4 regions of the Caldibacillus debilis DSM 16016 genome follow, and region 2 is predicted to be linked to each of the others. Evidence: riboswitches for the same ligand, from Rfam matches in the RefSeq annotation. Region 2 holds a riboswitch; each other region holds the start of a gene.
The links. A riboswitch is a leader RNA that binds a small molecule or an ion and turns the genes downstream of it on or off. The one in region 2 is predicted to bind S-adenosylmethionine.
Positions count from the first base shown of each region.

Region 1 (8,058 bases), on a different contig from region 2:
GCGTCAGTGAATTTGTCACATTGATTTATTTTTTTATTCCTTTCACCCTGTGTTTTGAATTTTGGCCTGGACCGCTCATTTCATCAAGGGTAAAGGCCCAAGGGCCTTCGCTTCGCTCACCCTTGATTCATTTGCGGTCCAGGCATGGAAGCCATCAAGGGGTGAAAGGAATTGGAGTCGGTTCTCTCAAACCGTTATAGCCAAATTCAGCCCGTTGTGGTATCCTTGGCTTGGGTAGGAATGGTTTTCGCCAAGGATGATTGGCAGCGGGCTTGTGAGGCGTTCTCACGATGCCCGCCTTTTCTTTTTGCGAAGATTCTTGGCGATCAGGCTTTTGCACTTCTTCCAGCAGGTATTTTTCCCCTTTGTACCAGATAAATCGATCCCCGTTTAGGGTTTCACGGACTTCAACCCGTGTTTTCACGGGAATGGTTTGTTTGGAGTTCTTCGTTACGATCTTGTACGTCTTTCCACCATACGATACGGTTTCGCCAGAACCGACCGTGCGTTTCTCCCGATAGCACAGGATATGATCCAAGGATTGTTCCTCAGCCAAGGGAACAAACGCGCTTTCCGGATCGGCAGGTTGAACCGCAAAGAGATGATTATGTTTACGGATAAGTTCCGGAAGAACCTGATTTGCTTCTTCGATGGTGTTGACATTGCGAAGACGCAATTCCACCACGCAGCGATCCTGTAAGGTTTCAAAGAGGCGTTCGATTCGTCCTTTGGCCTGTGGCGAAAGGGCCTTGATGTGGGTAATCCCCAATTCCTGTAAGACTTGGCCGAACTGGGAGAGCGGAGGGGCTTCACCGGCCAGCTCTTGTTCGATCGACAGGGTTGCTTCTTTTGGCGAACGGAAGATGGTATGCCGGTCGGAGTAAATACTCATCGGGATTCCCTTTTGTTCGATCATCTGTTTGAGGAGAAGCAAATACCCTTCCGTATCCTCCTGAGGACGAAACACGGCAGCCACGATCTCTCCCGTGGCATCGTCAATCGCTGCCAGTAAAGCAAATGGCTTGGCTCGGTCCTCCAACCAGGGATGAAAGCTGGCATCCACTTGAACGAGCATCCCCGCCTGAGGTTTTCTAGGCCTTGGACGATGGGCTTTGGGTGGACGACGCTTTCGCTTCGGCGGGAGGTTGGATTCACAGCGAATTCGGCGAACGGTAGAAGGGCTTATGTGAATACCCTCATGCTGTGCCAACAATTCAGCCAAATGATGATCATTACAGTTGCGATAACGCTCGCTTGTGAGAAGATTACGAATATATTCACGTACTTCATTTGAAAGTGCGTGTGCCGGTTTTCGCCCACGATTTTTATGGATGATTCCGGTTTCTCCCTCCTCCAGGATTCTTTTCTTCAGGCGAAAAACCTGGCGGGTGCTTAATCCTAGTTCATTCGCAGTTTCACGTACAGTCATGAGTCCATGAATATGTTTCAACATCACATTGTAACGCCACAATTCTTTTCTGGTCATCGTAATTTTCTCCTGTCCCATAGTGACATTTTCACTGAAGCGTTACAATATGACAATATCAAAGACGTTTAACAGGGAATGGGAAAATCGTTGACAGGCTAAAGCCGGTGTTGTATGATTGTAACTTGAACGGATACTCTTATTGCGAGTAGGCGGAGGGACTGCCCCGAGGAAGCCCGGCAACCTGCTTATTGACAAATAAGTAAGGTGCTCAACTGAGCAAGGGAATTCCTTGAACGATAAGAGTGAAAGGTAAAATCACACCCTTTCCTCAGCGGAAAGGGATTTTTTTATAACCTTCCATGGGATCCAGGCATAATTTACGGAACTAGGATCGATATTTTCGTGCAAAATATGAAATAAGGTATCCGTGACAGTCAGCAAAGGAACCGGAAGGAGGAATTTTTATGGGAAGAAGATTGTTTACATCAGAGTCGGTCACGGAAGGGCATCCGGACAAAATTTGCGATCAGATCTCCGACGCGATCCTTGACGCCATCATCGCCGAAGATCCCGATGCCCGCGTGGCGGTGGAAACGTCTATTACGACCGGGCTTGTTTTCGTTGCCGGGGAAATTTCCACGTCATCCTATGTGGATATTCCGAAAATCGTTCGGGACACCGTCCGCGAAATCGGTTATACCCGGGCCAAGTTCGGATTTGATGCCGATACATGCGGAATCATCACATCGATTGACGAGCAATCCCCGGATATTGCGATGGGGGTTGACCGAGCCCTGGAAGCCAGGGAAGGGAAGATGACCGACGAGGAAATCGAAGCCATCGGCGCGGGGGATCAGGGATTGATGTTCGGATTTGCATGCAACGAAACGGAAGAGCTGATGCCCCTTCCCATTTCATTGGCCCACAGATTGTCCCGCAGGTTGAGCGTGGTGCGGAAAACGGGGATCCTGCCCTACCTGCGTCCCGATGGAAAAACCCAGGTTACCGTGGAATATGACGGAGAAGGAAAGCCGGTGCGGATCGATACGATCGTGATCTCCGCCCAGCACCATCCGGAAGTGAGCCAGGAGCAGATCAAGCGGGACTTGATGGAACACGTCGTCCGTGCCGTCGTCCCGGAACAAATGCTTGACGGGGAAACGAAATATTTCATCAATCCGACCGGAAGGTTTGTCATCGGCGGTCCGCAGGGAGATGCGGGGCTGACGGGAAGGAAGATCATCGTCGACACTTACGGCGGTTACGCCAGACACGGAGGCGGCGCCTTTTCCGGCAAAGATCCGACGAAGGTGGACCGTTCCGGGGCTTATGCGGCCCGTTACGTGGCGAAAAACATTGTCGCCAGCGGATTGGCGGACAAGTGCGAAGTCCAGTTGGCCTATGCCATCGGCGTCGCCCGGCCGGTGTCCATTTCCGTGGATACCTTCGGCACGGGGAAAGTCAGCGAGGAAGTGCTGGAGGAACTGGTGAGAAGGAATTTTGATTTGCGGCCTGCCGGCATTATCCGGATGCTTGATTTAAGAAGGCCGATTTACAAACAAACGGCGGCCTACGGCCATTTCGGCCGGACGGATCTGGATCTGCCCTGGGAAAGGGTCGACAAGGCGGAATTGTTGAGGGAACAGGCGTTCCGCCGGGCATAAGCGGAAAAAGAAAGGCGTTTGGACGTCTTCGGAAAAAAGGAATCCTATAAAGATTGACATCCGGCCAGGCACAGGCGGAAAGAGGGGCGTTTCTTTTCCGCCGGAAAATGCGGAATCACAAGAAGGGCATGGGCGGCCGGGGAAAAGCGGGGGTATGAATGGCCCCCTTTTTTCTTGGATCGCATGTGCAAAATTTTTCTCGGGATCGGATCCTTCAATCGGCAATAATCGGAACCTTCAACTGGCAAGTAAAAAGAGAAGGCGCCCTGTCATCCCGCAATTTTATTCGACAACCTTTTTTGATACAATAATGGGGTGATCATTCGCGCCGTTTCCCATCCGGATCATTGGTTTTCGGCGTTTCAGGATTTCCCCGTTACGGATTGCTCCTTTTCCACGTCTCATGGAAGTAAATAGGATTTTCGGCATCAGGAAAGGAAAAGAAGGTGAATGGAATGTGCGGATTTATCGGCTGTGTTCATGACCAACCGAAGGAGTTTTCCAACGAAGATCGGGATGCCTTCAAAGAGCGGAACCATCTTTTGACCCACCGCGGTCCCGATGACGAAGGGTATTATTTCGACGAACATGTCCAGTTCGGTTTTCGCCGGCTGAGCATCATCGATCTTGAATCGGGCAGGCAGCCCCTGTCCTATGCCAATGAACGGTATTGGATCATCTTTAACGGGGAAATTTATAACTATATCGAACTGCGGGAAGAATTGCAGGAAAAGGGAATGGAATTTGCCACCGAATCCGATACCGAAGTGATTTTGGCATTGTACGACCATTATAAAGAAAAATCGGTGGATAAATTGCGGGGGATGTTTGCCTTCCTCATCTGGGACAGGGAAGAAAAGCTCCTTTTCGGCGCCCGGGATCCTTTCGGCATCAAGCCGTTGTACTATTATGCGGATCCGGACAAAGGGTGCACCTTTTTTGCCTCGGAAAAGAAGGCGATCCTCCATGCCTTGGAAAATCCGGCGCTCAACGGAAGATCCCTCCAGCAATATTTGACGTTCCAATATGTTCCCGAACCGTATACCATGCATGAAAAGATCGAAAAATTGCTGCCGGGGACTTATTTCAAGAAACGGCCCGGAAAACCTTTGGAAATTTTTACATATTGGAAAGCGGAATTCCGCCCCGCCTTACAGCCGGAGGAAAAATGGGTCGAAGAAATCCGGGAAGCGATGTTCGATTCGGTGAAGGTCCATATGCGGAGCGACGTGCCGGTCGGCTCTTTCCTGTCCGGCGGAATCGATTCGACGATGATCGCGGCGATCGCGAAGGAATTCCATCCGAGGATCCAAACCTTCTCCGTCGGTTTTGAACGGGAGGGCTACAGCGAGATCGACGTGGCCAGAGAGTCGGCGGAAAAGATCGGGGTGGAAAATATCAGTTACGTGATCACGCCGGAAGAATACATGAAGGAATTCCCGAAAATCATGTATTATATGGACGATCCGCTTGCCGATCCCGCCTGCGTGCCCCTCTATTTCGTCGCCAGGGAGGCGCGGAAACATGTGACCGTCGTCCTTTCCGGCGAAGGTTCCGACGAGCTGTTCGGCGGCTACAATATATACCGCGAACCGCAAAGCTTGGCCGTCTTCCAGAAAATCCCCTCCCCGTTGAAAAAGGCGCTGTACTTTTTGTCCCTCCTTTTGCCGGACGGGGTGAAAGGGAAAAGCTTCATCCAGCGGGGAGTGACGCCGCTGGAGGAACGGTACGTCGGCAACGCGAACATCTTTTCCGAAAAGGAAAAAAGGAAGCTGCTGGTCCATTATGATTCGGGCATCGACTACAAAGACATTACGCGGCCGTTTTATGCGGAAGCGAAAGATTATGATCCCGTCGAAAAGATGCAGTATATCGACATCCACACGTGGCTTAGGGGGGACATCCTGCTGAAGGCGGACAAAATGACGATGGCCCATTCTTTGGAATTGCGGGTGCCTTTCCTGGACAAACGGGTGTTTGAAGTGGCTTCCCGCATTCCGGCCTCGATGAAAACGGCGGACGGAACGACGAAATATATCCTTCGGAAAGCGGCAGAAGGCATCGTTCCCGATCATGTGCTAAACCGGAAAAAATTGGGCTTCCCTGTGCCGATCCGCCACTGGCTCAAAGAAGAAATGTACGACTGGGCGGCGGGGATCATTAAGGAGAGCGGAACGGATGAATATCTAAATAAGCAGGCGGTCTTGGCCATGCTGGAAGACCACCGGAAAAATAAGGGGGACTACGGCCGGAAGCTTTGGACGATCCTCGCCTTCATGGTCTGGCACCAAGTATTTGTCGAGAAAAAATATTCCTTTGATCGGTCCGATGAAGCGGCAAAGGTTTATGTCTGAACGGGCCGCATCGGAAAAAAGCGCCTTGAATCCGGATTTCAAGGCGCTTTTTCAACGGTCTTCGGGACTGGCCACGAGGGAGTCCGGCCTTGGCGTCCGCGGCTGCGACGGACGCCGGGGCCTTCAGGGGAAGCGGTCTGGACGGATTGCGATTTCCTGCTGGCCGATAAAGGCGTCGACGACCACTTCAGAGGAAGCGGTCTGGACGGATTGCCCGGGTCACGTCGGACAAAACCGTCCCGGGGGCCTTCAGTGGAGACGGTCCCCGTAGGTGATCGCCTGCCGGCCCATTTGCTCCCAGGAAGCGATGAAATCATGCAGGGGGGCCTTTCTTTTTTTCCCGGTCAGCGGGTCGTTAAAATAGACGTACTGCGGATCGTAACCGGTGAGCAAAACGGAATGCTCTTTGTAGGTAATTTTGATTTTCCCTTTTTCCGTGTTCCATATCCGAAAATAAGAGTCGGGCAGTTTCCGGTATTCGGTGTTCGTGATCACCCAAACCGGTTTGCCGTGGGAAAGGTAAAGTTTCACCTTTTCGAAATTTTCGCCCGTCAAATCGATCGCTTGTCCGGGTTGAAGGTACCGGGCGGCCAATTCATAGACCGGCCGATGATACGCGCCCAATCCCGGCTTTTTCCAGGAACGGATGTCCCCGACGAAACCGTCGTTCGGGTGCCCGGAATATATTTGTCCGCCCTTCTTGTAGGTGAAGGGGACTTTTTTGATTTTTTCCGCCAGTTCCATTTTATCCACATCGGCCCCGGCGAAATTCAGGAGCATCGCCAGGCTGGTCACCTCGCAGCCCCGCTGGAGCTCCGGCAATTGGGAAATGACGGGGACATCGATGAAAACGTCGTCGGCGATCCGGAACAATTCGGAAACCGGAACGGGATCCTCTTCCCTGCCCTGGACTTCAGGGATTTTTTCGGGGAGGACGTTGACGGTTAAAACGAGGACGATGATGGTCAAAATAAAATAGAAAAGGCGGACGAACCGGTTTTTATGAATGATGGCGATGAAAGAAAACAGGAGAACGGTAATGGGCAGGATGATGATTTCCATGTTTTCACCTTTCATCTGTTGTGGATTCGAGTTCGTTTTGCAGGCGGCGGTAGTATTCGCCCTTTTCCCGGTAGCTTTTTACGATCCGTTCCATTTCTTTCCGGTCCCGATCGGCGACCGGACGGATCACTTTCGCCGGCCTTCCGAAAGCGAGGGTGCCGGGCGGGATCTTCTTCCCGGGAGGAACGAGGCTGCCGGCGCCGATGAAGGCCCCTTCGCCGATTTCCGCCCCGTCCATGATGAGGGACCCCATGCCGATCAGCGCCCCTTTGCGGATGACGCAGCTGTGGAGAATCACTTGATGTCCGACGGTCACTTCATCTTCGATGATTAAGGGCAGCCCCGGGCTCTGATGAAGCAGGCACAGGTCCTGGATGTTGCAATTTTTCCCGATTCTTGTCGGGGCCACGTCCCCGCGGATCACCGTTTGAAACCAGATGCTCGTATGGGGGCCGATTTCCACATCGCCGGTAATGGTGGCGTTGTCCGCAAGGAAGCAGGTTTCGTGGATTTTGGGCCAGATTTCCCGGTACGGATAAATGAGTACCATCTTTTGCTCCTCTCCTCGCGCTTTTATTTTCATTGTACAACAAAAATTTTGTGCTGCCGAAAAAGAAGGGACCGGAGGTGTTCCTGTGGCGAAAGTTGCGATTCCCGTTCGTTTCATCGCTCAAATTTATCGGAAAATTTTTCCGGAAGTCCGAACCCAGCTCCTCTACTGGGAAAAACGGGCGGAGGAAATCCCGAACCGGGAACTGCGCAAACAGGCATTGGCCAGCATGAGACAGAAGCGGTTCCACTGCCAGGGAGGTGCGGTCTTCGCGTTATTGGCCGGGGAAAATTACCGGGAAGCCGTCCGTTTTATTGTCGCCTATCAGACGATCAGCGACTATTTGGATAATTTGTGCGACCGGAGCAACTCCCAGGATCCGGGGGATTTCGCCGCCCTCCACGAGGCCCTTCGGCATTGTCTTTCGCTTCATGCCGAGATTCCGCCCGGCAGCGAGTATTACCGCTTCCGGAACGACAAGGAAGACGGCGGCTATTTGCGGGAGCTTGTCCAGACCTGCCGGGAGGTTTTAAGAAAAACAAAACATTACGGTTCCATGGAAGAGGAGCTGCTGCGGCTTTGTACGCTATATTGTGCCTTGCAGATCCATAAACATGCGCCCGTATCCGAACGGGTTCCCCGTCTCCGATCCTGGTTCCGGGAGCATAAAGAATGGGCTTCGGACATGGACTGGCACGAATTTTCCGCCTGCGCCGGATCCACTTTGGGAATTTTTTCCCTCGTTTCTTACGGCCTGACCGGAAAGATGACGCCGGAACTGGCGCGAAAAATCGCGGAGGGCTATTTTCCCTACATCCAGGGATTCCATATTTTGTTGGATTATTTGATCGATCAGGAAGAGGACCGGGCCGGCGGCGATTTGAACTTTTGTTTTTATTATGAAAGCGAAGAAATCATGCTGCGGCGGCTCTTCCATTTTTTTCGCATGGCGAAGCTGCAGGCCGGGCAACTGCCGGACGCCGCTTTTCATCTATGGAT
Region 1 is NZ_KB912918.1:38,723-46,780, forward strand. It holds gene A3EQ_RS0119835 (ISNCY family transposase) at 155-1,486, opposite strand; SAM riboswitch class I at 1,623-1,732, shown strand; gene metK (methionine adenosyltransferase) at 1,894-3,093, shown strand; gene asnB (asparagine synthase (glutamine-hydrolyzing)) at 3,549-5,447, shown strand; gene A3EQ_RS0119860 (C39 family peptidase) at 5,697-6,509, opposite strand; gene A3EQ_RS0119865 (gamma carbonic anhydrase) at 6,514-7,059, opposite strand; gene A3EQ_RS0119870 (tetraprenyl-beta-curcumene synthase family protein) at 7,145-8,058, shown strand, end outside.
Region 1: linked by a shared signal. The riboswitch ahead of metK (methionine adenosyltransferase) and the one ahead of A3EQ_RS0110645 (methionine ABC transporter ATP-binding protein) in region 2 are both predicted to bind S-adenosylmethionine.

Region 2 (8,058 bases):
CAAAAAAATTTGTTATATATTTGTATTTAAACATGGTGAAATTTTGGAGGGAATCTAATCGTGAACCGATCAACGCCTCTCTATCGGCAAATCGCATCAAGAATCAAAGAAGACATTATCTTGTCGAATTTGGGGAAGGATGAAGCGATCTTGCCGGAAAACAAACTGGCGGAAAAATACAAGGTGAGCAGGGTCACGATTCGCCGGGCGATCGATTTGTTGGTGAAAGAGGGGATTTTATATAAAATTCAAGGCAGCGGCACGTATGTAAAAACGGAAAAGATCAATCACGATATTTACAAGCTTCAAGGGTTTACGGAGGAAATGCTGCAGCTGCAGCAAAACCCGATCAATAAAATCTTGGAATTTCGCCTGGAATATCCGGACCGGCAAGTTCGGGACATTTTGCATTTGAAGGAAGATGAGCGGGTGTTTTTCGTACGCCGTTTGCGCTGTGTCGGGGAGGAGCCGATGATATTGGAGGAAACCTATCTGCCGGAAAAACTGTTCCCGGATCTGTCCGTTGAAGTGATGTCGAAATCCAAATACGACTATGTTGAAAGGAAAGGGTATCAAATTAAGGAGAGAAGAGGGGAGATTTCGGCGATTTTCCCGAACAAGAGCCTGAATCAATTGCTGCGGACGCCAAAAGACCTGCCGCTCATTTACATGTCTGCCTGGGCATATTTGGAAGACGGCACCGTATTTGAATATACGAAACTTTATTTTCGAAGCGACAAATACACCTTTAAGTTTTCTTCCAAGCGGATGTAAGGCGGCTAAGGAAGGGCCGGTCCCTTTCGCCAAGTTTCTGAAAATGCATATCAAGGCGATGAAGTCCAAAAATTTGTGTAAAAAGAAGCGGGCGCAAAGCGGATCCATTCCCGGAAGGCGATGTTCCCTTGACTGGGAGCAGGATTTTACACAAATAGGAGGACTTGATCTATCAAGGCTCTTTTTGAGGGGCGCCGTCATGACAATCGGGTTTTTCATTTTGTTGCGGCATGTTTTTTCCGGTTTGGGCTGGGTCTTTGCGGCTTCCGGCGGAGACGGGGCCGTGGCCGGACCCCGGATGATGAATTCCCGGTTCAAATTTTCCTTTTTTCTCGCAGATTCCTTTTCCTTTGTTCATGATCCTGCCTTTCTGATACGGCATCAGCCGGAGAAAGGGCTGCCCGCCGCCAGAATGCTGGCCACGAAGATTTTATCCTCATAAAATTCACCGGCGTTGGCGGCAATCCCGTTTTGGTTTTTATTCCGAGAAACGGGCTGCCGATTCACGAACTTATCCCGTCTATAAAAACGTATCTGACGGGCCCCATGCGTTCCCCGAATGCGGCTGCCGAAACAGCATGAGCAAATCTTACGCATTGCCCAGTTCCGCAAATTGGCGCACCATCTCCTTGAATAAATCCTCCTCTTCCAAAAACGGGACGTGGTTGCTTTGGTTGAACACGAACAGTTTGGAATCCGGCAGCAACCGATGGATTTCTTCCGAGAACGGGAGCGGGCATTGGGCATCGTATCTGCCGCAATAAATGAAGGCCGGAACGGGGACATGTTTTAATTTCTCCCGAATGTCGTAGTTGGGCAATTCGTGAAACGAAAAGTAATCCAATCTATTTTGCACGACCCTTCCGCTGCTCGGCCTGGAAAAATAGTCCTCGAATTTCTCCGGCCTGTAAAGGGACATTTCCGTCCATTCCCTCATGGCCTTTGCCCGTTCTTCCTTCGCGGATGACGGGGATTTCAGGATGGAAAACAAGGCTTTCAGCCTTTTGTTCAATGGGCTTTTCGGACTGTACATGCTGCCTTCATGTTCCATGTAATCCTTGCTTGCGGAGGCCCCGCCGATCAAGATTTTTGTTAAGGAACGGGGGAAAATGGCCGCATAGACCAGCCCGAGCATCCCGCCGGCGGAATGGCCGGCGAATCCCCATTTCTCGATGCCGAGCGCTTCCCGGACGGATTCCAAATCCTTGCATGTTTCTTCCATGCCCAGTTCCCGCTCCGAATCCGCTTTGCAAGAGTTTCCCGCCTCTTTCAAGTTGGTGAGATAAACTTTGAAATGGCCGGTAAATGCATCGGCAAAATAATAGCCCCGTTCGTTGAATTCGCTATAGAAATGGGTAATGCAGAGCGGGCTGCCCTCGCCCCGGGTGAATATCTCGAACTTTCCCCTGCGGGTATCCGCCATTTCTCTTTGCCACATACGAAAACCTCCTAAAAAAGAAAGAATCCCGGCCCAACGGCTGCAGTTGGCGGGGAAATGGAGCTCCCCGCGTTCCCTAAAAAGGAAAGCATCCTAACTCAACTTTTTTCATGATTCGCCATCCGGGCAGCGATTTCCTTCAGGAAAAGTTTTTGGCGAATGAACGGCCCGACCGGGCCGCGGAAAGGGGGATTCATCCGCGGATGAAGGAGGTTTTCCCTGCTGTATGGACAGCCATTCGGGATTCATCGCGAAGGATGGGTGGTGAAAGGAAAAATGAGCCATCCGCAAACGGTGATGCCGCGCATATCGCCGGCCGCCCCCGGAGGCCGGGAAAAGCGGTCCGATCCGTTTGGGCCCGGCTGTCCGTGCGGCCAAAGGGCGGACCCGATCGGCCCTTCCGGCGGCCAAAAAATGGAAGGGATTTTTCCTGCCGAAAGGCCGCGGCGATTGAAGTTTTCCTTCATTTTTTTATTGACATGGCTTAAGAAGGGTGATAGAATTTCAATCATCATGAAAATTTAATAAGGCAGTACCTAGCTCTTATCAAGAGAGGTGGAGGGATGTGCCCGATGAAACCCGGCAACCGTCAATGCGTATGCATTGAAATGGTGCCAATTCACACAAAGTGAAGCGATTCACTTTGAGAGATGAGGGAGAGGTAATCGATTGTTTCGTAATCGTGCGCCTTTCTGCTCATTGTGGAAAGGCGCTTTCCTTTTATGGATGGCGACAGGGAAAGGGGTGGAACGTTTTGATCTCCGTGCAGAACTTAACAAAAATTTTTCCGGCGAAAAACGGAGATGTTACGGCGGTTGACCATGTCAATCTGGAGATCAAAGAAGGAGAAATATTCGGGATTATCGGTTACAGCGGCGCCGGGAAAAGCACCCTTATCCGCCTGCTGAACGGATTGGAGACCCCCACGTCGGGTTCGGTCATTATCGACGGGAAGGAAATCCACAATATCCGCGGCGCGGAATTGCGAAAGGCCCGGCAGCAGATCGGGATGATCTTCCAGCATTTTAATCTCCTCTGGTCGCGGACGGTCCGGGAGAATATTTCATTCCCGTTGGAAATTGCCAAGGTGCCGAAACAGGAACGGAAAAAAAGGGTCGATGAGCTGATTAAACTGGTCGGCTTGGAAGGAAAGGAGGATGCCTATCCTTCCCAACTGAGCGGGGGGCAAAAACAGCGGGTCGGCATCGCCCGGGCGTTGGCGAACAATCCGAAGGTGCTGCTTTGCGACGAGGCCACGTCGGCCCTGGATCCGCAAACGACCGATTCGATTCTGGAGCTGCTCGTCGACATCAACCAAAAACTGGGCTTGACGATCGTTCTCATCACCCATGAAATGCATGTCATCCGCAAAATCTGCCATCGGGTGGCGGTGATGGAGGCGGGAAAAATCGTCGAGGTCGGCCCGGTCTTGGAAATATTTAAACGGCCGAAAGCGGAAATCACGAAACAGTTCGTCCGGCAAGTTACCGAAACGGAAGAACCGTCGGAAACCATCGAACATCTTTTCCGCAAATATCCCGAAGGAAAATTGGTCAAACTCACCTTCGCCGGGGAATCCGTCGAAAAACCGATCATCGCCAAACTGATCAGGGAAACCGGTCTGGACATCAATATCCTGCATGGAAACATTTCGCAAACGAGAAACGGCGCCTATGGTTTCCTGTATGTGCAAATGGCCGGAGATCCGGAAGCGTTGGCGAAGGCCTTTGAGATCTTATCGGCGGAACAGATCGGCGTGGAGGTGATGAAAAATGTTTAGCGCCATATTTCCGAATGTGGATTTGGCGAAAGCATGGCAAAAGACATGGGAAACCCTCTATATGACCGGAATTTCCATTATTTTTATATTTTTACTTGGAATTATTTTGGGATTATTGGTGTTTCTGACCTCGAAGGGCAATCTGTGGGAAAACAGATGGATCTATGGCATTATTTCCGGATTGATCAATATTTTCCGTTCCATTCCCTTCGTCATTTTAATCGTTTTATTGATTCCCTTTACGAAATTTCTCGTCGGGACGATGATCGGGGCAGACGCCGCCCTTCCCGCATTGATCATCGGTTCCGCTCCATTTTATGCGAGGATGGTGGAAATCGGCCTGCGGGAAATCGATAAGGGGGTGATTGAGGCGGCAAAGGCGATGGGGGCAAACACCTTCACGATCATTTTTAAGGTTTTGCTGCCCGAATCGATGCCGGCATTGGTTTCCGGCATTACGGTGACCGCCATCGCCCTCGTCGGATATACGGCCATCGCGGGCGTCATCGGGGCCGGCGGCCTCGGCGACTACGCGTATCTGGACGGATTTTCGCAAAATCAAAACGATGTGACCTTTTTCGCCACCCTGTTGATCTTACTCATCGTCTTTATCATCCAATTTATCGGAGATTTTATAACGAAAAAATTGGATAAACGATGAACGGCCGCCGCAAGGACGGGGGATGGGTCCCGGAAAACTGCCGGAAATGGCGGGACACCGGCCCGGTCTTTCCGGCTTCCGGAAAGGATCAAGATCCGGCAAATCCCTTCGGACGGGAAGGCCGGATCAAGGGTTCGGCGGCATTTGAAGCGGGTTAATTGATCCGATAAGGATTGAAACAATAATACAAAGGGGGATTTTTCATGAAAAAATGGCTTGTCGCACTTTTCGCTGTAGCCTTGATTTTCGGCCTTGCGGCCTGCGGGAAATCCGAGAAAACCGGAGGCTCCGATGAAGGGGAATTGAAAAAGATCGTCATCGGGGCGACGAATGAACCCCACGCCAAGATCCTGGAAAAGGCCAAACCGATCCTGAAAGAAAAAGGCATCGATTTGGATATCCGCACCTTCAGCAAATATGAACTGATCAATCCGGCCTTGAATGACGGATCCTTGGACGCCAATTACTTCCAGCACATTCCCTATTTGGAAGCGCAAATGAAGGAATTCGGCTACAAATTTGCCAATGCCGGCGGGATCCATATCGAACCGATCGGGGTTTATTCGAAAAAGTACAAATCCCTGGATGAACTTCCCGACGGGGCGACGATCATCATCAGTAACAGCGTGCCCGACCACGGACGCATTTTGACATTGCTTGAGAAAAACGGGCTAATTAAACTGAAAGACGGGGTTGACAAGGTCACGGCTACCGTAAAAGATATTGCGGAAAATCCGAAACATTTGAAATTCAACTACGAGTATGCCCCGGAATTGCTGCCCCAAATCTACAAGAACAACGAAGGGGATGCGGTCGTCATCAATTCCAACTACGCCCTCGACGCCGGATTGAATCCGGTGAAGGACAGCATCGCCATCGAAGATTCGGATTCGCCCTATGTCAACATCATCGCCGTCCGCCAGGGGGATGAAAACAAAGAAGAGATCAAGACGCTGGTGGATGTCCTCCATTCGAAGGAAATTCAGGACTTCATCCTGGAAGAATGGGGCGGAGCGGTCGTTCCCGTCGATAAATAAAAAGGGTGTGTTCCTCCTCCGGGAGCGTCTTAAGGGCCAAGATCGTCCGGCCCGATGCGGAAACCGTCCCGTTTCCGGGGACCGGGCGGAGCGGGGTTTCGCAAAGAAATAAAACGCAGATGATTCCACGTCGAGTGTCCCAAAAATGGATTTTGGGGCACTTTCTTTTATCCCGTTTTCTGATAAAATAATAAGATCAAATCATCCGCAAGCCTCGAAGTCTCCCCGCAGATCCCGGATTTTTGATAAAATGGATTAAACAGAATCTTTGCTGATTTCCCTGGTTTCGTTCCCTTTCATTCATCGTTGATAAAATGGAATCCCCAATCCGGCCGTTCCGTTTTCATTCGGCTTCAGGATCCCGGCCCGAACCCATCCGGAAAATCCCGTTCCCGCGGGCCTTTTCAGGAAACCGGACCCGGGCAAGGGCGGGCCCCAGGCCGCCGGACAAGAAGGGAAACAGCCGGCCAAGCCTTTAACCGCCATCCGGCCAAGGCTTCGGCAAGGATTCAAGGGTCTCCATGTACGGCGGAAACCATTTTCCGTCCACATCTTGGTGATTGCATCCGTGGAAAAGTTAACCCGGCAAGTTGAATATACTTTTCATTTGTTATAATATTGTAATGAGAATAAATTGAGAATGAACATTGAATGGAATAATGGAGGTATAGACATGGCGAGTTCAACATTAACCATTAAAGACTTGCATGTTGCCGTTGAAGGCAAAGAAATTTTAAAAGGGGTCAACCTCGAAGTGAAAACCGGCGAATTCCACGCCATCATGGGCCCGAACGGCACGGGGAAATCGACCCTTTCCGCGGCCATCATGGGCCATCCGAAGTATGAAGTCACCAAGGGAACCGTCACCCTCGACGGGCAAGATGTTCTGGAGATGGAAGTGGACGAACGGGCCAGAGCCGGTCTTTTCCTGGCCATGCAATATCCGAGCGAAATCAGCGGCGTCACGAACGCTGACTTTTTGCGCACGGCGATCAACAGCCGCCGGGGAGAAGGAAACGAAATCCCGCTGATGCCGTTCATTAAAAAATTGGATCAAACGATGCAATTGCTGGAAATGGATGTCAACATGGGCCAGCGCTACGTCAATGAAGGGTTCTCAGGCGGGGAGAAAAAACGGAACGAAATCTTGCAGCTGATGATGCTCGAACCGAAAATCGCCATCCTTGACGAAATCGACTCCGGTTTGGACATCGACGCCTTGAAAGTCGTGGCCAAAGGGATTAACTCGATGCGCAACGAAAACTTCGGCTGCATCATCATCACCCACTATCAACGCCTGTTAAACTACATCACGCCGGATTACGTCCACGTCATGATGCAAGGCCGCATCGTGAAATCCGGCGGTCCGGAATTGGCCCTGCGCCTCGAAGCGGAAGGATACGATTGGATCAAAAAGGAACTCGGCATTGAAGACGAAACGGAAGATGAAGAGGTCGGGCAAGAAGCCTAGGGGTTAGGAGGATGAAGATGACGATCGATGTACAAAATCCGTTTGACCAAAAATACGTGGAGTCCTTTTCCGCAGGGCGGTCGGAACCGGAATGGCTGAAAACTTTTCGCCTGAACGCCTATGAACGGATATCCCAACTGGAGCTTCCCAAACCGGATAAGACGAAAATCGACAAATGGAATTTTACCCGTTTCACCGAGCACGTTTCCGAGAAGGCCCCTGCCGGCGGGATCGAACAATTGCCGGAAAAGGTCAAATCCTTGATCGATCTGGAAAACGCAAAAAATCTTTACGTCCAATACGATCAACAGCCCATCTACGCATCCCTGTCGAAGGAATTGGCCGACCAAGGGGTCATCTTTACGGATATATTGACCGCCGTGAGGGAGCACGGCGATTTGGTGAAAAAATATTTTATGACGGAAGCCGTCAAGGCCGACGATCACCGGCTGACCGCTTTCCATGCGGCGCTGTTTAACGGGGGGGCGTTCCTGTACATTCCGAAGAACGTCCAGGTGGAGGAACCGGTGCAAGCCGTTTATATCCACGACGAAAACGCGCCGCTGATCAACCACGTCCTGGTCGTCGCCGATGACAACAGTTCCGTCACTTACGTGGAAAATTACATCTCGCTTCGGGAAGCTTCCGACGGCATCGTCAACATCGTTTCGGAAGTGATCGCCAACACGAACGCGAAGATCGTTTACGGGGCCGTCGAAACGTTGGCGAAGGGGGTTACCGCCTACGTCAACCGGCGCGGGGTCGCCGGGAAGGACGCCTCCATCCAATGGGCGCTGGGATTGATGAACGACGGCAATACCGTTTCGGAAAACGTCACCCTGCTTGTCGGCGACGGATCCTACGGGGATACGAAAACGGTCGTTGTCGGCAGGGGCG
Region 2 is NZ_KB912891.1:143,078-151,135, forward strand. It holds gene A3EQ_RS0110620 (GntR family transcriptional regulator) at 61-774, shown strand; gene A3EQ_RS0110630 (alpha/beta fold hydrolase) at 1,364-2,212, opposite strand; SAM riboswitch class I at 2,753-2,869, shown strand; gene A3EQ_RS0110645 (methionine ABC transporter ATP-binding protein) at 2,967-3,992, shown strand; gene A3EQ_RS0110650 (methionine ABC transporter permease) at 3,985-4,653, shown strand; gene A3EQ_RS0110660 (MetQ/NlpA family ABC transporter substrate-binding protein) at 4,857-5,690, shown strand; gene sufC (Fe-S cluster assembly ATPase SufC) at 6,364-7,161, shown strand; gene sufD (Fe-S cluster assembly protein SufD) at 7,179-8,058, shown strand, end outside.

Region 3 (8,058 bases), on a different contig from region 2:
CGGCGACGGCAACCGTCGGTTTTTCCTTTTCGATTTTTTCAAAAATCTCGCCCATTTTCCCTTCCAAGTGCAAACCGTTGTAAAAGATCACATCCGCTTCGTTCAGCTTTTTCAGATCTCCTTGCGACGCTTTGTACAGGTGCGGGTCGACGCCGGGGCCCATCAGCGCCGTGACTTCCACATACTCCCCGCCCACATTTTTTACGATATCGGCAATTTGGCCGATCGTCGTCGTCACCGTCAGTTTTCCATCGGAATGATCGGAACCGGTCCGGGCATCGCAGGCGGCCAACAGGACGAACAGCATGCCCGCGACGGCCATCATCACTTTTTTCATAGGCAAACTCCCCCTTTTTGTTTAAGCCATAAAAGTTTCCCTAGGGAAACTTTTGGCGAAAAAATTTTACCGCTGGAATGCGGCTACGGATGGAATGGACGCAATACTTGTTTTTGATAGATCCATATTTTATGGTTATGATTCAAAAAGTTTCCTTAATACAAAATTAAACCTTCAAAAACCGGTTGTCAATCATTTTGTGTTGGGGCAATTTTTTTCGTCCGGCCATTTCATGAAGAAAGGGAATCTCGATCGAAGCGTCGGTGTCTTTGCATCCCCAATGGTTCACCGCGCCGATCCGGGCCCGCGGGGAAGCGCCCGATTCGAACGAACGGCCTGCGGCCGCGGTTTCAATCGGTTCGGCCTTACTACGCGGGAACTGCCCCGCTCCATCCCGCCCGCTGCCGTACCGCCGGAAGCTCCCGGCGCGGCGAGCCGGACCATTTTCGGATCCTTACTGTATTGGCGGATCAGCCCCCGGAGGCCAGGCCGATTCGATCCGGTTCGGCGGGACCCGCGCCGATCCCGGTTGCGCGCTTGCCGGATGGACAAACAATGGGGACGGAAGCAAATGCCCCCGTCCCCGCATTCCAGGCGATGTCCCCGTGAGCGGCAACACGCCCGGGTTCCCCATGGATTCCATTTTTCTTATGGAAGGATTGCCTTTTGAAAATCATCGCGAACTTGTTTCAGCAACCGGTCATCCGTGAGCAGCCGGTGCGCCGTGAAGGCCAGCGCTTTCGCCCCCTTGATCAAAGCTTGGTCGGCCAAGGGGGAACGGGCCGCTTCCCGGAACTCTTCCGTGTGGGCGATTAACGTATCCGGGCCGATTTTTATATGGGGATGGGCCGTCGGCGTCACATGGCTGATATTTCCCGCGTCCGTCGAGCCTTTTCCCCCGCCCTCGTTTTTCACGACTTCTTCCCCCAATGCGGTCAATTCTTCTTCCAAGATCGCATCCAAGGTCGGATTCACAATGAAATCGAGGACTTCATTTTGAAACCGTTCGATTTCCACCTTCGTTCCCGTCGCCAAAGCCGCCCCTTCGGCGATTTTCCGGACTTTCTCCGATACTTCCTCGGCCCGTTTCCACGTCTCCGCCCGGATAAAGAAGCGGGCGGAGGCATAATCCGGGATGATGTTCGGGGCATCGCCGCCATGGGTGATGATCCCGTGGATGCGGATATCCCGCGGAAGCTGCTGCCGCAGCGCGTTGATCCCGTTGAATAACAGGATCACCGCATCGAGGGCATTGATCCCCTGCTCCGGGGCGCCGGAGGCATGGGCGGCTTTTCCGAAGAAGTGGAAATCCAAAGGATCGACGGCAAGCGTCCGGGCGGAAAGGCTCGTTTTCCCGCTGGGGTGGATCATCAAAGCCACATCGATGTCTTTTAATAAACCGTGTTTGACAAAGCTGCCCTTTGCCGAACCGTTCGGTCCCCCTTCCTCCGCCGGGGTGCCGAAGACGAAAACTTCCCCGCCCGTTTCATGAATGACTTCCGCTACGGCGATGGCCGCCGCCACGCTCGTCGTCCCGATCAAATTATGCCCGCACGCGTGCCCGAGTCCCGGCAGCGCATCATACTCGGCAAGAAAGGCGATTTTCGGGCCGTCGATATGGGAAGGCTTCCTCGCGACAAAGGCCGTCTCATGGCCGGCAACGTTTGTCGTGACCTCAAAACCGGCCTTTTTCAGAAGATCGGTCAACCTTTCCGATGCGAAAAATTCCTGATTTCCGATTTCCGGATGATCATGAATCTCATGGCTCGTTTGAATATACAGTTCCCTTCCGTTTTCGATGCTTTCCTCGATCCGCTTCCTTTGAAGCTGCAAATCAACCGGCACGCCAATTCCCCCCGCTTTTTATTTGATGATGTCTTCCAGTTCTTCAATCGGAATGTCGACCACGACGGAACCGCCGTTCGTATCCTTTTTGATCGCCTCGACCACTTCAGGATCATGGTAGATCTCGACAATCTTTTTGAATGTTTGATTGTCTTTGTCTTCCGCCCGGGCGGCAAAAACATTGATATACGGCTGCGCCGCCGGATCATTCGGATCTTCCAGGAAGATGGCGTCTTTATTCGGAACGAATCCGGCCTGCCCGGCAATCCCGTTATTGATCACGGACGCGGCCACATCCGGAAGCACCCTCGGCGTTTGTTGGGCCACCATCGGAATGATCTCCAATTTTTTGGGATTTTCCTTGATTCCGCTCAAATCGCCGAACAAGCCGAAATCCTCCTTCAGCTTGATCAATCCGGCCGACTGAAGCAGCTTCAAAGCCCTCGCCTGGTTCGAGGGATCATCGGGGATGGCGATTTTCGCCTTGTCGGGGATTTCGGAGACGTCCTTATATTTCTCGGAATAAATGCCCATCGGCGCGATGACCGTGGTCCCGATCGGCACGATATCCAGATGATGTTCTTCCTTGAATTGATTCAAAAAGGCGATGTGCTGGAACGCATTCAAATCGATTTCCTTGTCCGCCAGCGCCTGGTTCGGCAGCGTGTAATCGGAAAATTCAACCAGCTCGATGGTGATGCCTTCCTTCGCCGCCTTTTCCTTGATGATGTCCCAGACCTGGCCGTCGGTCCCCGTCACCCCGATTTTTACCACCTTTTTTTCATCGGAAGCCGTCTCGCCCTTGCACGCCGAAAGTAAAGCGAAAAGAAGTACCGCAATCAACGATAAGCCTATTTTTTTGTACATTCTGTTTCCTCCTTGAATGCCAAATTTTTTCTATCGACGCAAAAAAATCCTCGAAAGATAATTCCCGATCAATTGTGCGATCTGCACCAAGAGAATGAGGATAACGACGGTGACGATCATGACGGAGGTATCAAACCGCTGATACCCGTAGGTCATCGCCAGGTTGCCCAAACCGCCGCCGCCGACCGTTCCCGCCATCGCCGAGAAATCGATCAAGCCGATGGTGACAAAGGTCAAGCCTAAAATCAGCGGTCCGATCGCTTCCGGGATGATGATTTCAAAAATGATCCGGAAGGGTCCGGCGCCCATCGCCTTGGCCGCTTCGATAATCCCCGGGTCGATGGAGACGAGATTATTTTCCACCACCCTGGCCACCGAAAAGGAGGCGGCGATCGTCATGGGGAAAATCGCGGCAGCCGTCCCGATGGTCGTCCCGATCACCGCCCGGGTCAACGGGGCGATGGCGACCAAAAAGATGATGAACGGGATGGGACGGACGATGTTGATGATAATGTTTAAAAAGGAATAGATGAACCGATTTTCAAAAACATTCCCTTTTCGGGTGACATATAAAAGCAGCCCCATCAAGATTCCGATAATGGACGAAAATAGCAAGGTAAAAACGACCATCGTAATCGTCTGGCCGGTCGCCTCGACAATCCGCGGCCAAAACGTGGACCAATCAACCCGCATCGGACAGGACCTCCTTTACTTGCACAACTTTTTTCAGTTCTTCGATGACCCTTTTCACTTCCTGTCCATCGCCTATGATTTCGACAATCAGATTCCCGAATAATTGCCCCTGCAGTTCGCTGATATTTCCGTTCAAAATGTTGACATCCACATTGTATCGCTTTGAAATCCTCGATAAGATCGGCTGTTTTGTCGCATCGCCCTTGAACGTCAGGCGGTACAGATGGTTCGTTCCGTTCCGCTTCAGTTCCTCGAGCAAGGATTCGGAAAGGGAATCGTGGATCACCGAACGGATGAAGTTTTTCGTCGTCCGGGTTTTCGGGCTGGTGAAAATATCCAGGACGGAGCCTTCTTCGATGATCCGTCCCTCCTCCATCACGGCGACCCGATCGCAAATCTTGCGGATGACATGCATCTCATGGGTGATCAATAGGATGGTCACATTCAACTCCCGGTTCACTTTTTTTAACAGATTCAGAATGTCGTTGGTGGTTTCCGGATCGAGGGCCGAAGTCGGTTCGTCACAAATCAGAATTTTTGGGGAAGTGGCCAGGGCCCTCGCAATGCCCACCCTTTGCTTCTGGCCTCCCGACAGCTGCTCGGGATAATCGCCCGCTTTATCCTCGAGTCCGACGAACCGGAGCAGTTCCCAAACGATCCGTTTCCTTTCCTCCTTCGGGACCTGTGCGATTTTTAAGGGATATTCCACATTTCCAAAAACTGTCCGGGAATTGAACAAATTAAAATTTTGGAAGATCATTCCGATATTTTGCCGCAATTTACGCAGTTCCTTGGTGGACAGTTTGGTGATCTCCTGCCGGTTCACGAAGATCTTCCCGGAAGTCGGTTTTTCCAACAGATTGACCAGGCGGAGGAGGGTGCTTTTTCCGGCGCCGCTGAAGCCGATGATGCCGAAGATTTCTCCCTCTTTGACGGTCAGGCTTACATCTTTGACGGCCGCGACTTCCCGGTCCTTGGTCTGAAATACCTTGGTGACATTTTCAAAAGTGATCATCGAGCACCTCCAATAAATACGAGTAAATGGATATGAAAACTCGGTTTAAGAGACGAATCGAAATTTCCCCGCATCCCCTCCTTTTCGGATAAATGAAAACCCCCCTCATCTTACCTCCAGGAAGATAAGATGAGAGGGGTCATGCGTTCGCAAAACTCCGTCTCATTTCTTATCTTCCAAGCCGTCCAGACGACTTGCTGGAATTGGCACAGTGCTTTCATGCGAAAGCCCGCTGCCGAGGTTTCATCGGGCCAGTCCCTCCACCTCTCTGGATAAGAAATGACGAGGAAAATATGTAATTTTTATGTATGATTGTATAGTAATATGAATGTTTGAAAATGTCAATATGCGAGTTTTTCCTGACGATCAGTCTGCCAAGGAGCAGCCCTCTTTTTCATTAATTGTTGCTTTCTTTCCTGCCGCGCTTACGCCTGGTTCCCCCTTCATAGGCGTGCGTCTTCGATCACTCACCTATTGAAGGGGATAAGTTTTGCCCACAAATATTTTACGCATACTTTTTTTGACAGCCCGTCGGAACCGTCCCGGCAGAAAAAGGGTTGACCAAAATCCTCTCCGTCTTTCATAATCAAAGTAATCAACAATCCGAACGAAAAGGAGACTCGTCCGATGAAATTTTTTTCGAAAAAATGGTATGAAACTATGCAGGATCCCCATCTTTTGACCTTCCCCGAATCCGATGAAGAATGGGCGGATTTCATCCGCGGTTTCGAAGAAGAAAGCGAGGATTTCCGCGCCTATTTGCGGGGAGAGCTGGAATCCATTAAAGACCGGCTGCTGCAGATCCTCCCCGAAACCTTCCACCCCTATGTGCTGGACGGGACGATCAATCAGCCCGAACTCCCGAAACGGGTCCGGGACGAGGTTTTGGCCTGGCTGAAAGAAAAACAGGAAGAAGCGGAAAAGATGATCGACGCGGCCGGGGAATACAAGGAAAAAATCCGCGGGCAGTTGCCGGAAGGTTTGGCGGAAATCGCGGACGCCGGGCTCCATGATGCCCAAATCCGTTTCATCCGCCGCGGGGAGGACGTTTTGCGGCTCACCCTGGACGGATCCGGCAGTTTCAGTTACGGCGAGGCCGCCGTGATCGAAATATCGGGGATCAAGGAGGAAAGATCCGAATTCCCATTGGCTCCCGGCATGTATTGGCTGTACGAGGAGACGGACGTGGAAAGGGACGGGTTCCGGCTTGGGGTCCTGTTCGATTCCCCGATGACGGAATGGGAAATCACCGCAACCGATTTCCGGATCCGCCATTTTTACCGAAACGAAGAACATCCCGGATGGGCGGATGAAGACGGTCCGGCCGGGGCATCGGACGGCGAATGGAAAAAGGCGGAACGGCGCCTCGGGTTCCGCTTTCCCCAGGCTTTCCGGGAACTGATGAACAGGCAAAACGGCGGACGGATCGACCATCCCTTTTTCCTCCTTCCGGACCGGGCGGTGGAAATTACCCGGATTTTGCCGCTGGAAGAGTTGGCGGAACAAGGCGGCGTCATCCCTTTTGCGGCTTGCGCCATCGGTTCGGTCGCCTTCCTCCGGGAAACCGGTCAGATCGTTTATGTGGCGGAAGACGGAGAACCGCGGCCATTGGCGGATTCTTTCGAAGAATGGACCCGGCTTTTGCTGAGCGGGGAATTTGTTGAGGCGGAAGACCCGCTTTCCGACCCGCTCCCGCCGGAAGAATTGGAAGCCGCCCTTTTCAGCGGGGATTTGGGGCTCGCCGTCCGGGCATGGAATACGATCGCCGAACGGCCGGAAGAACACGTGCCGCTCATCAAAAAGGCGCTGCCCCATTTTATCAACCATGAGGACATGCAACTGGGACAAATCGGAGAATTGTTCGCCGGCCATTTCGTGGCCGAAGGCATCATCACCGAAGAATTCTTGGAATCAATCAAAAGATGAACGGATAAAACCGGCGGGCCGCCTCCGATGCCGAGGAAGCCCGCCGGATTTTTACAGGGGATGAAGCGCCAAAGGGCCATTCCCGCGCCTTCCTCCCGGACCTTTCTCACCCGAATCGATTCAAGATCTCTTGCCTGCCCTCGAAAAGAACAAAACCCTATAAATCATTGATCCCCTTGAAAAACTCATAAGCAAAGAATAAGGAAAAGCCCACCAACAGGCATCCCGCGATGGTGGAAACCCATTTGATGAACGTCCGATTTACGATTTTTCGTGCCCCTGCCACGATGGACATGAAAATAAGATCATGGAGCAAAATCCCCGTTAAAATTCCCGAGGCCACGGCAAAAAAACCGGTTTTTTCCGAAGCATGAAAAGAATGGGTTAAAACCGTTCCGAATACGCCGAGCCAAAACACGACGCTTCCCGGCGAAATGGCGACCAAAAATCCATTCCAATAGGATGATTTCAATGATTTTTTTATTTTTTCATTTCCCAAACGGATATCCTTATCCGCATTTTTGATGCTGTCGATCCCGATATACAATAAAATGAGGGAGCCGAACAGCCACATTAAGGTTTGGACGGCGGGCACGGCCAGAACGGACGCGAAGCCAAAATAAAGAAGGGTAATCAAGATCAAATCCACCGTCATCCCGCCCAGTCCGACAAACCATCCATGGAAAAACCCGTTTTTCAAGCCTTGTTTCGTCATTTCGATGGTCACCGCCCCGACGGGAAGGGCGATGGATAAACCTAACAATACGTGGGTGAAGAAAAGCGCAAACATCCGACCCCTCCAACCTTGCCGGATCAACCGGCCGCTTTGAATCCCTGGAACCGCTATTGCAAACGACGGGATTACTCCAGCCATTGGCATTTGATAAAATTAATATAATCTCAAATTAACCCCAACAAAAGGTACAGTTTTTGAAAATCATATAGGGACAGATTGGAATGCGGGTGGTCACCACATGTTTGAAATCACGCCAACCTTTGACGAAAACGCGGATAAACCCCTATATTTCCAACTTTATGATTACATCCGGGGAGAAATGGAAGCGGGACGGATTCCCCCCAACACCCGGTTGCCGTCCATCCGGAAACTGGCCCGGCATCTGGGAGTCAGCAAAAACACGGTGGAAGCCGCCTATCAACAATTAATGGCGGAAGGGTACATGATCAGCAAACCGAAAAGCGGGTATTATGCAGCCGAAATGGAAGATCGGCCGTCCGCCGCCATCCATTCGCACAAGAAGATTTCTTTATTCGACCAGAGGAACCGGCATATGCCAGCCAAAACCGATATCCGGATTGATTTTCGGCACGGGAATATTGATCGGGAAAGTTTTCCCATTGCGGTATGGAAAAAGTT
Region 3 is NZ_KB912917.1:114,891-122,948, forward strand. It holds gene A3EQ_RS0119560 (metal ABC transporter solute-binding protein, Zn/Mn family) at 1-337, opposite strand, end outside; gene A3EQ_RS0119575 (M20 family metallopeptidase) at 986-2,182, opposite strand; gene A3EQ_RS0119580 (MetQ/NlpA family ABC transporter substrate-binding protein) at 2,201-3,049, opposite strand; gene A3EQ_RS0119585 (methionine ABC transporter permease) at 3,080-3,742, opposite strand; gene A3EQ_RS0119590 (methionine ABC transporter ATP-binding protein) at 3,732-4,757, opposite strand; SAM riboswitch class I at 4,924-5,036, opposite strand; gene A3EQ_RS0119595 (DUF4085 family protein) at 5,385-6,683, shown strand; gene A3EQ_RS0119600 (LysE family translocator) at 6,841-7,473, opposite strand; gene pdxR (MocR-like pyridoxine biosynthesis transcription factor PdxR) at 7,658-8,058, shown strand, end outside.
Region 3: linked by a shared signal. The riboswitch ahead of A3EQ_RS0119590 (methionine ABC transporter ATP-binding protein) and the one ahead of A3EQ_RS0110645 (methionine ABC transporter ATP-binding protein) in region 2 are both predicted to bind S-adenosylmethionine.

Region 4 (8,058 bases), on a different contig from region 2:
CCTTGCCGGCGGGAACGCCCGAGGCGATCGTCAAAAAGTGGGAAGCGGCCGTCGCCAAAATGGAGAAGGACAAAGGCTTTATCGGGCAGCTGGAAAAGATCTATCTCCAGCCGTCCTATTTGCCCTCAGCCGAGTTTAAACGGTCGGCGGAAAGGGAGCTGGACTGGTACGCCGAGCTGGCGGAAGAAACGGGCATTCGCAAGTGATTTTCCGGTTTCTGTTGGATGCGAAAGAGCAATTGAGGCGGCCATGCCGCCTGATTCGCCGGAAATCCGGCCGCCGTTGCCCGAAAGGGAAGGGGATCGCCCGCCCTTTGCCCGCCGCCGGTTTCCAAGGAACCCTGACAAACCGGTTCGAATCATCAAAAAATGGAAAAACACCTCCAGCGGGAGGTGTTTTTCCAAAGTTTGTTGACTGCCGGCGGTGCGGTATTGCGGCAAGCCAAGGTTTGCTGTCGGCCCGCCCGGGCGGGCGCGCCTTCCCCGGATGCGAGGAAGGACATGTTTTAATGCCCCTTTGCGGATTCCGCCAGGGAGCCGGAAAAAGCAGAAGGATGGCGGAAAGCCGCCGGATAAAGGGACTTCATCCCCTTGGGGAAACGGCCGGAAAGGGCCGTCCGGTGGAGACGATCGGTACCGATTTGGAGAGCCGGCGCCCGCCTGCCGCTTTTCGATCCGGGCGTTTTCCCGAAACGGGGGCACCTTAAGGCCGGTGCCGGCCGTTATTTCTCGAGATAGACTTCGGTGAACGAATCGTTCATCGGATGGGCGACAAACCCTTTCACATATTTGGCCTTCGCCAGGGGCGGGGCCGTATGGGCGAGCAAGACCCAAGGCGCATCCCGGAAGACGATTTCCTGGGCCTTTTGATAAAGCTCGATCCGTTCCTTTTGATCGATGGTGACCCTCGCTTTTTCGAGCAGACCGGTTAACTCGTCGCTTTTGTAGAAGGCAATGTTGTTGGCCGGTTTCTTTGTGTTCGTTTTGCTCAAATTCGGATAGAGGAAGTTGTCGGGATCGGCCAAAACGCCCGTCCATCCGAAGAGGGCCATCGGGTGTTCGCCGTTCTTCACTTTGTCCAGGTAGGTGGCCCATTCGAAGGTTTTGATTTCGGCCTCAATGCCGACCTTCTTCAAATCGGCCTGGATCGCTTCCGCCACTTTTAACGGCTGCGGCAAATAAGGCCTCGGATTGCTCATCGCCCACAGTTCGGTCTTGAAGCCGTCAGGGTATCCCGCTTCCGCCAGCAATTGTTTCGCCTTTTCCGGATCGTATGAATAACCCGGAATCCCGTCATTGTATCCCCAAAGGACGGGAGGAAGGGGATTTTTCGCCGGTTCGGCCAATCCGTTAAAGAAGGCGTCGATGATTCCCTGCTTATTGATGGCCATGTTGATGGCCTGGCGGACCTTCACATCATTAAAGGGCGCTTTTTCCGTGTTGAAGGCCAAATAGGAAATGTTAAAGCTCGGCCGTTTGACAAAATCCAGGTTTTGGTCGGACTCGACGGCGTTCTTATCGTCGGGATTGAGCCCGTCCATGATGTCGATATCCCCGGATTTGAGGGCGCTCAAACGGGCGGAATTGTCGGGGATCACCCGGAAGATCAGCTGGTCGAGATAGGGCTTCCCTTCTTCATAATAGTTTTCGTTTTTGGTTAAAACGATCTTGTCGTTGCGGTCCCAGCTCTCGAATTTGAACGGGCCGGTTCCCACCGGATGTTCGCCGTATTTGTCGTCATATTTTTTGATCGCCTCGGGGCTCGATATCCCGAACATGGGAATGGCCAGGTAACTGAGGAACGGGGCGATCTTTTCTTTCAATCGGATCTCGACGGTGTAATCGTCAAGGGCCTTCACATGGACGATTTTATGGTTTTCGTCCCCTTTGAATCCCCCGTAAAGGAAGGTGTAGTAGGTAAAGTCCCCGTCATGGTAAGGGTTGTTCGGATCCATCCAGCGCTCGAAGTTGAAGACGACTGCATCGGCGTTGAAATCCGTGCCGTCATGGAATTTGACCCCTTTGCGCAGATGGATGGTCCATGTCAACCCGTCTTCCGACGTTTCGTAAGAAGTGGCCAGTCTCGGCTTGATGTTTAAATCGGCGTCGTATTCAAAGAGGGTTTCGAAGATGTTGTATGTAACACGGATGGATTCTCCGTCCGTGACGTTGATCGGATCGAGGGAGACGGCGTCCGCTCCCCGGCCGAAGATCAATGTTCCCCCTTTTTCCGGTTTTCCGGTGCCGCCGTTTGCGGCTTTTTCCCCGTCCGTCTTATTGCCGCCGCAGGCGGACAGGACGGATGCGAATAAAAGTAGGATCGTCAATAAGAACGCTGTTTTCTTCATCCTGCATCCTCCTTTTGATTGTCATTTGTTTTTGCACGCCTTTTCCCCGGAGGACTTCCTGCGGACAGACATGCAGCCTGATCTTGCGGTTCGTACGGTTCCGGCGAGGTTCCCAAACCGCTTTTCCCGGCCGGAACATGCCGGTTATTTTCCCGGCGGATCCCCCCTTGATGCGAAAGAAATGAAAAAAAACTTCTTCCGATAAGAAGAAGTTTAGCAAAGAAAACATTGCCTCCCTTCATCTTATCTTCCAGAACAGAAGTTCTGCTGGAATTAGCACCTGGCCGGAATCCGGCTGGTTGCTGAGGCTTCACCGGGCCAGTCCCTCCGCCTCTCTGGATAAGATGAACTTTTGCAAATATTCAATTATGAGAATATCTTAGAAAAATTCCCGTGCTTTTGTCAAGGGAAATTCGAGATCTCTATATTCAGTCCGCCTCCATGCCGCCGAACCAATTGCCGGAAAGGGCGGGAAGAAAGCGAAGGCGGATTTTTTTATTTTCCCGTCGGCGGTATCAATATCCGATGGGGGAACTTGTGCATCGATTGCAGACGGTTCTGCCTCCGTTTCAGGCAGGGCCGATCGGCCCTTCGGTTCAGGCGCGGCGGCGCGCCGGCCTTTACATGCATTCCCGGCGAAAGCTATAATTGTGGGGATGGCAAAAAAGAGCGCCGTGGAAAAGCCGTAAACGGAGGTTTTCCGGCGGAAGGGGGATGCCGGACCGGATGCCCGATGGGCATCGGCATTTTGCCGGCAAAACGGGGAAAGTGTCCGGAGACCGCCGGTTCCCGGCTTTTCGGGCGGATCGCGCAAGGGGGTTCGGGAGATGAATAACATCCAATCCATTTGCATATTTTGCGGTTCGAATTTCGGGAACGACCCGGAATACAGGAGGGCGGCCAGGGATCTCGGAAAATTCCTTGCCGACCGGGGGATATCCATGGTTTACGGCGGCGGCAAGGCGGGCCTGATGGGGGAGATCGCCGATGCGGTTTTGCGCAATCAGGGCCGGGTGATCGGGATCATACCCGAATTTTTGCGAAAGAAAGAGTTGGCCCACGAGGGCGTCAGTGAACTCTTCATTACGGACACCATGCATGACCGCAAAGCCAAAATGCACGAATTGGCCGACGGCTATATCGCCTTGCCGGGAGGCTACGGGACCTATGAAGAAATTTTTGAAGCCCTCTCCTGGCTGCAGATCGGCATGCACAAAAAGCCGATCGGCCTGTTCAACGTCAACGGTTTCTTCGATCCTTTGATTCGGATGCTGGAACACACGGTGGAAAAGGGATTCGCCAAGCCTGAAAATTTGGAGTTATTGATCACCGCCGGCGATGCGGAAACCCTTTTTCGCCGGATGGAGCGGTTCGAACCCCGTCTCGTTCATAAATGGGCATGATCCCGGGAAAGGCGAGCTCCGGCAAACCGGCCCGTGGACATGGAAGAGATGTCGCGGCCTTCTCGCCTGTATGAAAAAGCCCCGGATTCCCTTGTTTCCAAGGGATCCGGGGCTTTTAAGCAGCCTTTCCCGCGCGGAAGCCGATCAGCGGGAGTAGAACTCGACGATCAGGGATTCGTTGATTTCCGCCGGAAGTTCCGAACGTTCCGGGTAACGGGTATAGGTGCCTTCCATTTTTTCCGGATCGAAGGTTAAATATTCCGGAATGAAGTTGGTTAATTCAATGGCCTCTTTAATGATTTGCAGGTTTCTCGATTTTTCGCGGACGCCGATCGTTTGACCGGGTTTCACGAGATAAGAGGGGATGTTGACGCGTCTTCCGTCAACCAGGATATGGCCGTGGGTCACCAATTGCCGGGCTTGCCGGCGGGTGCGGGCGAGGCCCAGCCGGTACACCAGGTTGTCCAGGCGGGATTCCAGCAAGATCAGGAAGTTTTCGCCGTGGACCCCTTTCATTTTCCCGGCTTTTTCAAAAGTGTTGCGGAATTGGCGTTCGTTTATCCCGTACATGTGGCGGAGTTTTTGTTTTTCCTGCAATTGGAGGCCGTATTCGGAAAGCTTTTTCCGTTGATTGGGTCCGTGTTGTCCCGGAGGATACGGACGTCTTTCCAGTTCTTTACCCGTTCCGCTTAACGAAATCCCGAGCCGGCGGGAAATCTTCCAAGTCGGTCCTGTATAACGGGACATTGAAGTTCCTCCTTATAAAAGTTAGTCGGTAAAATAAAACAGTTGCGTACATCGTTTATCGCCATTTTGTTTTCATGTACCTTCGCCCCAGCAGCTGAGGGTTACGCGGTACAACTCCGGCAAGGAGCAACAAAATGGGCGGATAAACATGTACACATAGGCTGCCATATTTTACACAAAGTCTATTATATGGAATTGCAACAATGAAGTCAACAAAAGAATGGGAAATGTTTATGGCAAGATTTTCACGGTGCATTGGGCCGCATCCGGTTCAGGGGCCGTTCGAATGTCGGACCCCGGGAGCGATGATGGACATTTTTCCCGCGGTGATGGACGTTTTTTCCGGGATGACGGTTATTTTTCTTTCATGTCGGACAAATTTTTTTCCATATTGAACATAAATTTTAAAATGATGAAACGATCGCTGAAAATGCCGGACAATCCCAACTGTTGTTGGACGATTATTTTCAGATGTCAAACAGTCCGGATGAGATGATGGACCGTCCGTCGTGAAATCCAAAACTAATGTTGAACGTTTTCTCCAAGATATTGGACAAACGAAATCGTTGATTGAACATTTAAGTAATAATGTTGAACATTTTTCCTTGGATGTTGAACCATCCGCGCCTGATGGAAAAAAGGAATGTTGGGCATTCCGGGCCGAAAAACCGAATGTTGGCATGCTGCACTAAGTCTTTAATATTTAGGGAAGGTCCCGCTTCAAGGCGGACGGGGTTTTTGCGGCTATGTTGAACAAGATTTCTATGTCGGATGGTTCGGGCGGCGGAACGTGAAAACCGGAAGGGCATGATTCGGAAAGGGAACGGACCGGATGTCCGGCCGCCTGCCGGTTTTTTTCGGGGCGGCCGATGGGGGGAGTTTTTCCGCCGGCCCAAATTTGGGACCGGAAGCCGCCTTGGGACGAATTTTTAATTTTTGCGGCGGGCAAAAGTTAAAAAAACATTTAAAAATTGAATCAACAAATGCGTTTTTATGCTATAATGAATACATACGGATGAAAAATATGGAAATTCGTCCAAAAATGTTAATCCTTGCTAAAATAATCGCAGAGTTCCTCCGGAAACGGGGAAAACTTTGCGTAATTTTTTGATTATTTCGATCATAACGCAGACAGGTGAGATTGGAATGAATGCCCAGGAAGAGCAGTTGCTTTACGGATTGAAAAGCGAGCTTCTCGGGATCATGTATGAATGCAGACCGGAGAGCGTCCTTCATGACGATATGAATATACTGGCCGAAACGCTTTGCAAACATCTCGGAGCGGAGCGGATCCGCTTTTTGCTCCGGCTGTCCGCCTTTGAGACGGAAGAGATCGCCGTCCTCCTGAAACCCCCGGAAATATTCTCCTTCATCGACGATTGGGACGAAATGAAGCACCGGCTGCGGGAAGACGGCCGCGGCGTCTTCGTCCGGATCGGCGAAGGGGCGTTTCCCCCTTACAAAACCGGCATTCTTTTAAGAAACGGAACCCGGGATCCGATCGGTTGCATCCTTTTGGACCGGATTTCCTTGGCGGAATGTCCTTCCGCCGAATGGTGGGAGCAGTTTTCCTTGACCGTGTCCCAATTTTTGGTGAAGCTCTTTTCCTTTAAATCCGTTTGCGTCAAGGAGATTTGGAATGAGAAATTGCTCCGCGTGACGATGAAAATCCATTCCTCCATGGATATCGGGGAAGTTTTGCAAGAAATGGTGGAATTTTTGAAGGAACTGTACCCCGCCTTTTCCTATCATCTGTTGTTGTCCAACGACAACGATTGCGGGCATTTGCCGGTGCAATTGTTGAACTATAACGATCTGGAAGCCTTGTCGATGAAAGCGTATGTGACGGGGCAGGTATGCATGGAGGAAGGGAAAGACGGGAACACCCTTTATTTTCCGTTAAAAGGAAAACAAGGGGTTTACGGGATTTTGCAAATCGGCAATGTCCGGATGGAACGGATCCCGAAAACGATGGTGGAATTCATTTCCATTTTGGCCAATACGGCGGGGAACGCGATGGAAAACGCCCATCTGTACCAGCAGTCGAACCAGCTTGTCCGGGAGCTGAAGCTGGTGACGAAGGTATCCCATCAATTGAATTCCCGCCTGTCCCTCGATGACCGGACCCATTACATGATCAGCCAGCTGAAATCTTCGCTCCGGGCGGAAGAAGCGGCCTTTGTGCTCCTCAAAGGAAAAAATCCCCATGTTTTGCAGGGGAGCACCCCGTTTTTTTTCGGCGAGGAAAGCGCCTTTTATTTGCGGTTTCTGCAGGATCATTTCTCTTCCAACCGCGAACCTTTGTTTATCGGCGATTTTTCCGAACATCAAAAGGACAGGCGCCATCGGTTTCTTTCGCTGATGGCCGTGCCGATGGAACAGGAAGATGAAATATGGGGATTTGCCGTCGCCCTCCATCATGAGCCTTATTTTTTTTCGTTTAAAACCTTCAAGCTTTTTCAGACGCTGACCCAGCATTCTTCTTTGGCGATCGCCAATTCCCTGCTCCGGGAAGAGCTGGAGTGGCTCGTGATCACCGATTACAGCACGAAATTGTACAACCGGAATTATTTGGATCAGGTGCTGGAAAAATCGATGGCCGAGGACTTGGAAGGGACGTTCATCTTAATCGATATCGACAATTTTAAGTTCGTGAACGACACTTACGGCCATCATGTCGGCGATCGGGTGCTGATCCAGCTGGCGGGGATCATAAAAGACAATTTGACGGATCGGGAAATCAGCGCCCGGTGGGGAGGGGAAGAACTGGCCATCTACATGCCCGGCCGCTCCTTGCGGGACGGCGTGCTGCTGGCGGAGCGGATCGCAAAATTGGCGGAAACCCATACGGATCCGAAAGTGACCATATCTTGCGGGGTGGCCTATTGGAACAGGAAGATGAAAGACGATCCTTTAAAATTGTTCCGCCGGGCGGACGAAGCGTTGTACGACGCGAAACGGAAAGGGAAAAACCGCGTCATCGCCTATTCCGGCTAAAAATGCGGCAAACGGCGGGCTTCCCTTGCGGACATCAAACCAAAATGTCACCTTTCCATCCTGTTCGATTGCGCGAAAAACGGGCAGCATCCCCTCCGGGCGGGCCGGCCAAAAAGCGATCGGTCTGCCAGGGAGGGGATTTTTTCTGGCGAAAAAATCGGCCGCATGGGAAGCCGCTTTCTCTCCATCCGGCCGGTAAAGTTTGTCCGAGGCCGACGGGGAAGGATAATATCGGGCACGCCAGGGGTGCGATCCTTTGCAATCCCCGCCGGCTTCCAAAAAAACGAACGGCCTTTCCCCGGCGAATGCCGGAAAAAGGCCCAAGCTTCATAGGCTTTTTTTCATGGATCGCCCAACAGACGGATCCGCCGATGCCAGAGCCCGTCCCTGTGATTTTGGTTCAAAATGAAATACGGAATGGCCCGCTTTTTCGGGCCGGCTGCCGTGACCGGTCGCCGCCGCTTTAACGGCTTATTTCACATATTGGGCGAGGACGTCGGCGAACATTTGCAAATATTTTTCATCCGTTTCGTCGAAGCGGTCCTTCAACGGGCTGTCGATATC
Region 4 is NZ_KB912915.1:61,324-69,381, reverse strand. It holds gene A3EQ_RS0117280 (tripartite tricarboxylate transporter substrate binding protein) at 1-206, shown strand, start outside; gene A3EQ_RS0117270 (ABC transporter substrate-binding protein) at 722-2,347, opposite strand; SAM riboswitch class I at 2,588-2,693, opposite strand; gene A3EQ_RS0117255 (LOG family protein) at 3,184-3,750, shown strand; gene rpsD (30S ribosomal protein S4) at 3,895-4,497, opposite strand; gene A3EQ_RS21405 (sensor domain-containing diguanylate cyclase) at 5,644-7,494, shown strand; gene A3EQ_RS0117220 (GAF domain-containing protein) at 7,966-8,058, opposite strand, start outside.
Region 4: linked by a shared signal. The riboswitch ahead of A3EQ_RS0117270 (ABC transporter substrate-binding protein) and the one ahead of A3EQ_RS0110645 (methionine ABC transporter ATP-binding protein) in region 2 are both predicted to bind S-adenosylmethionine.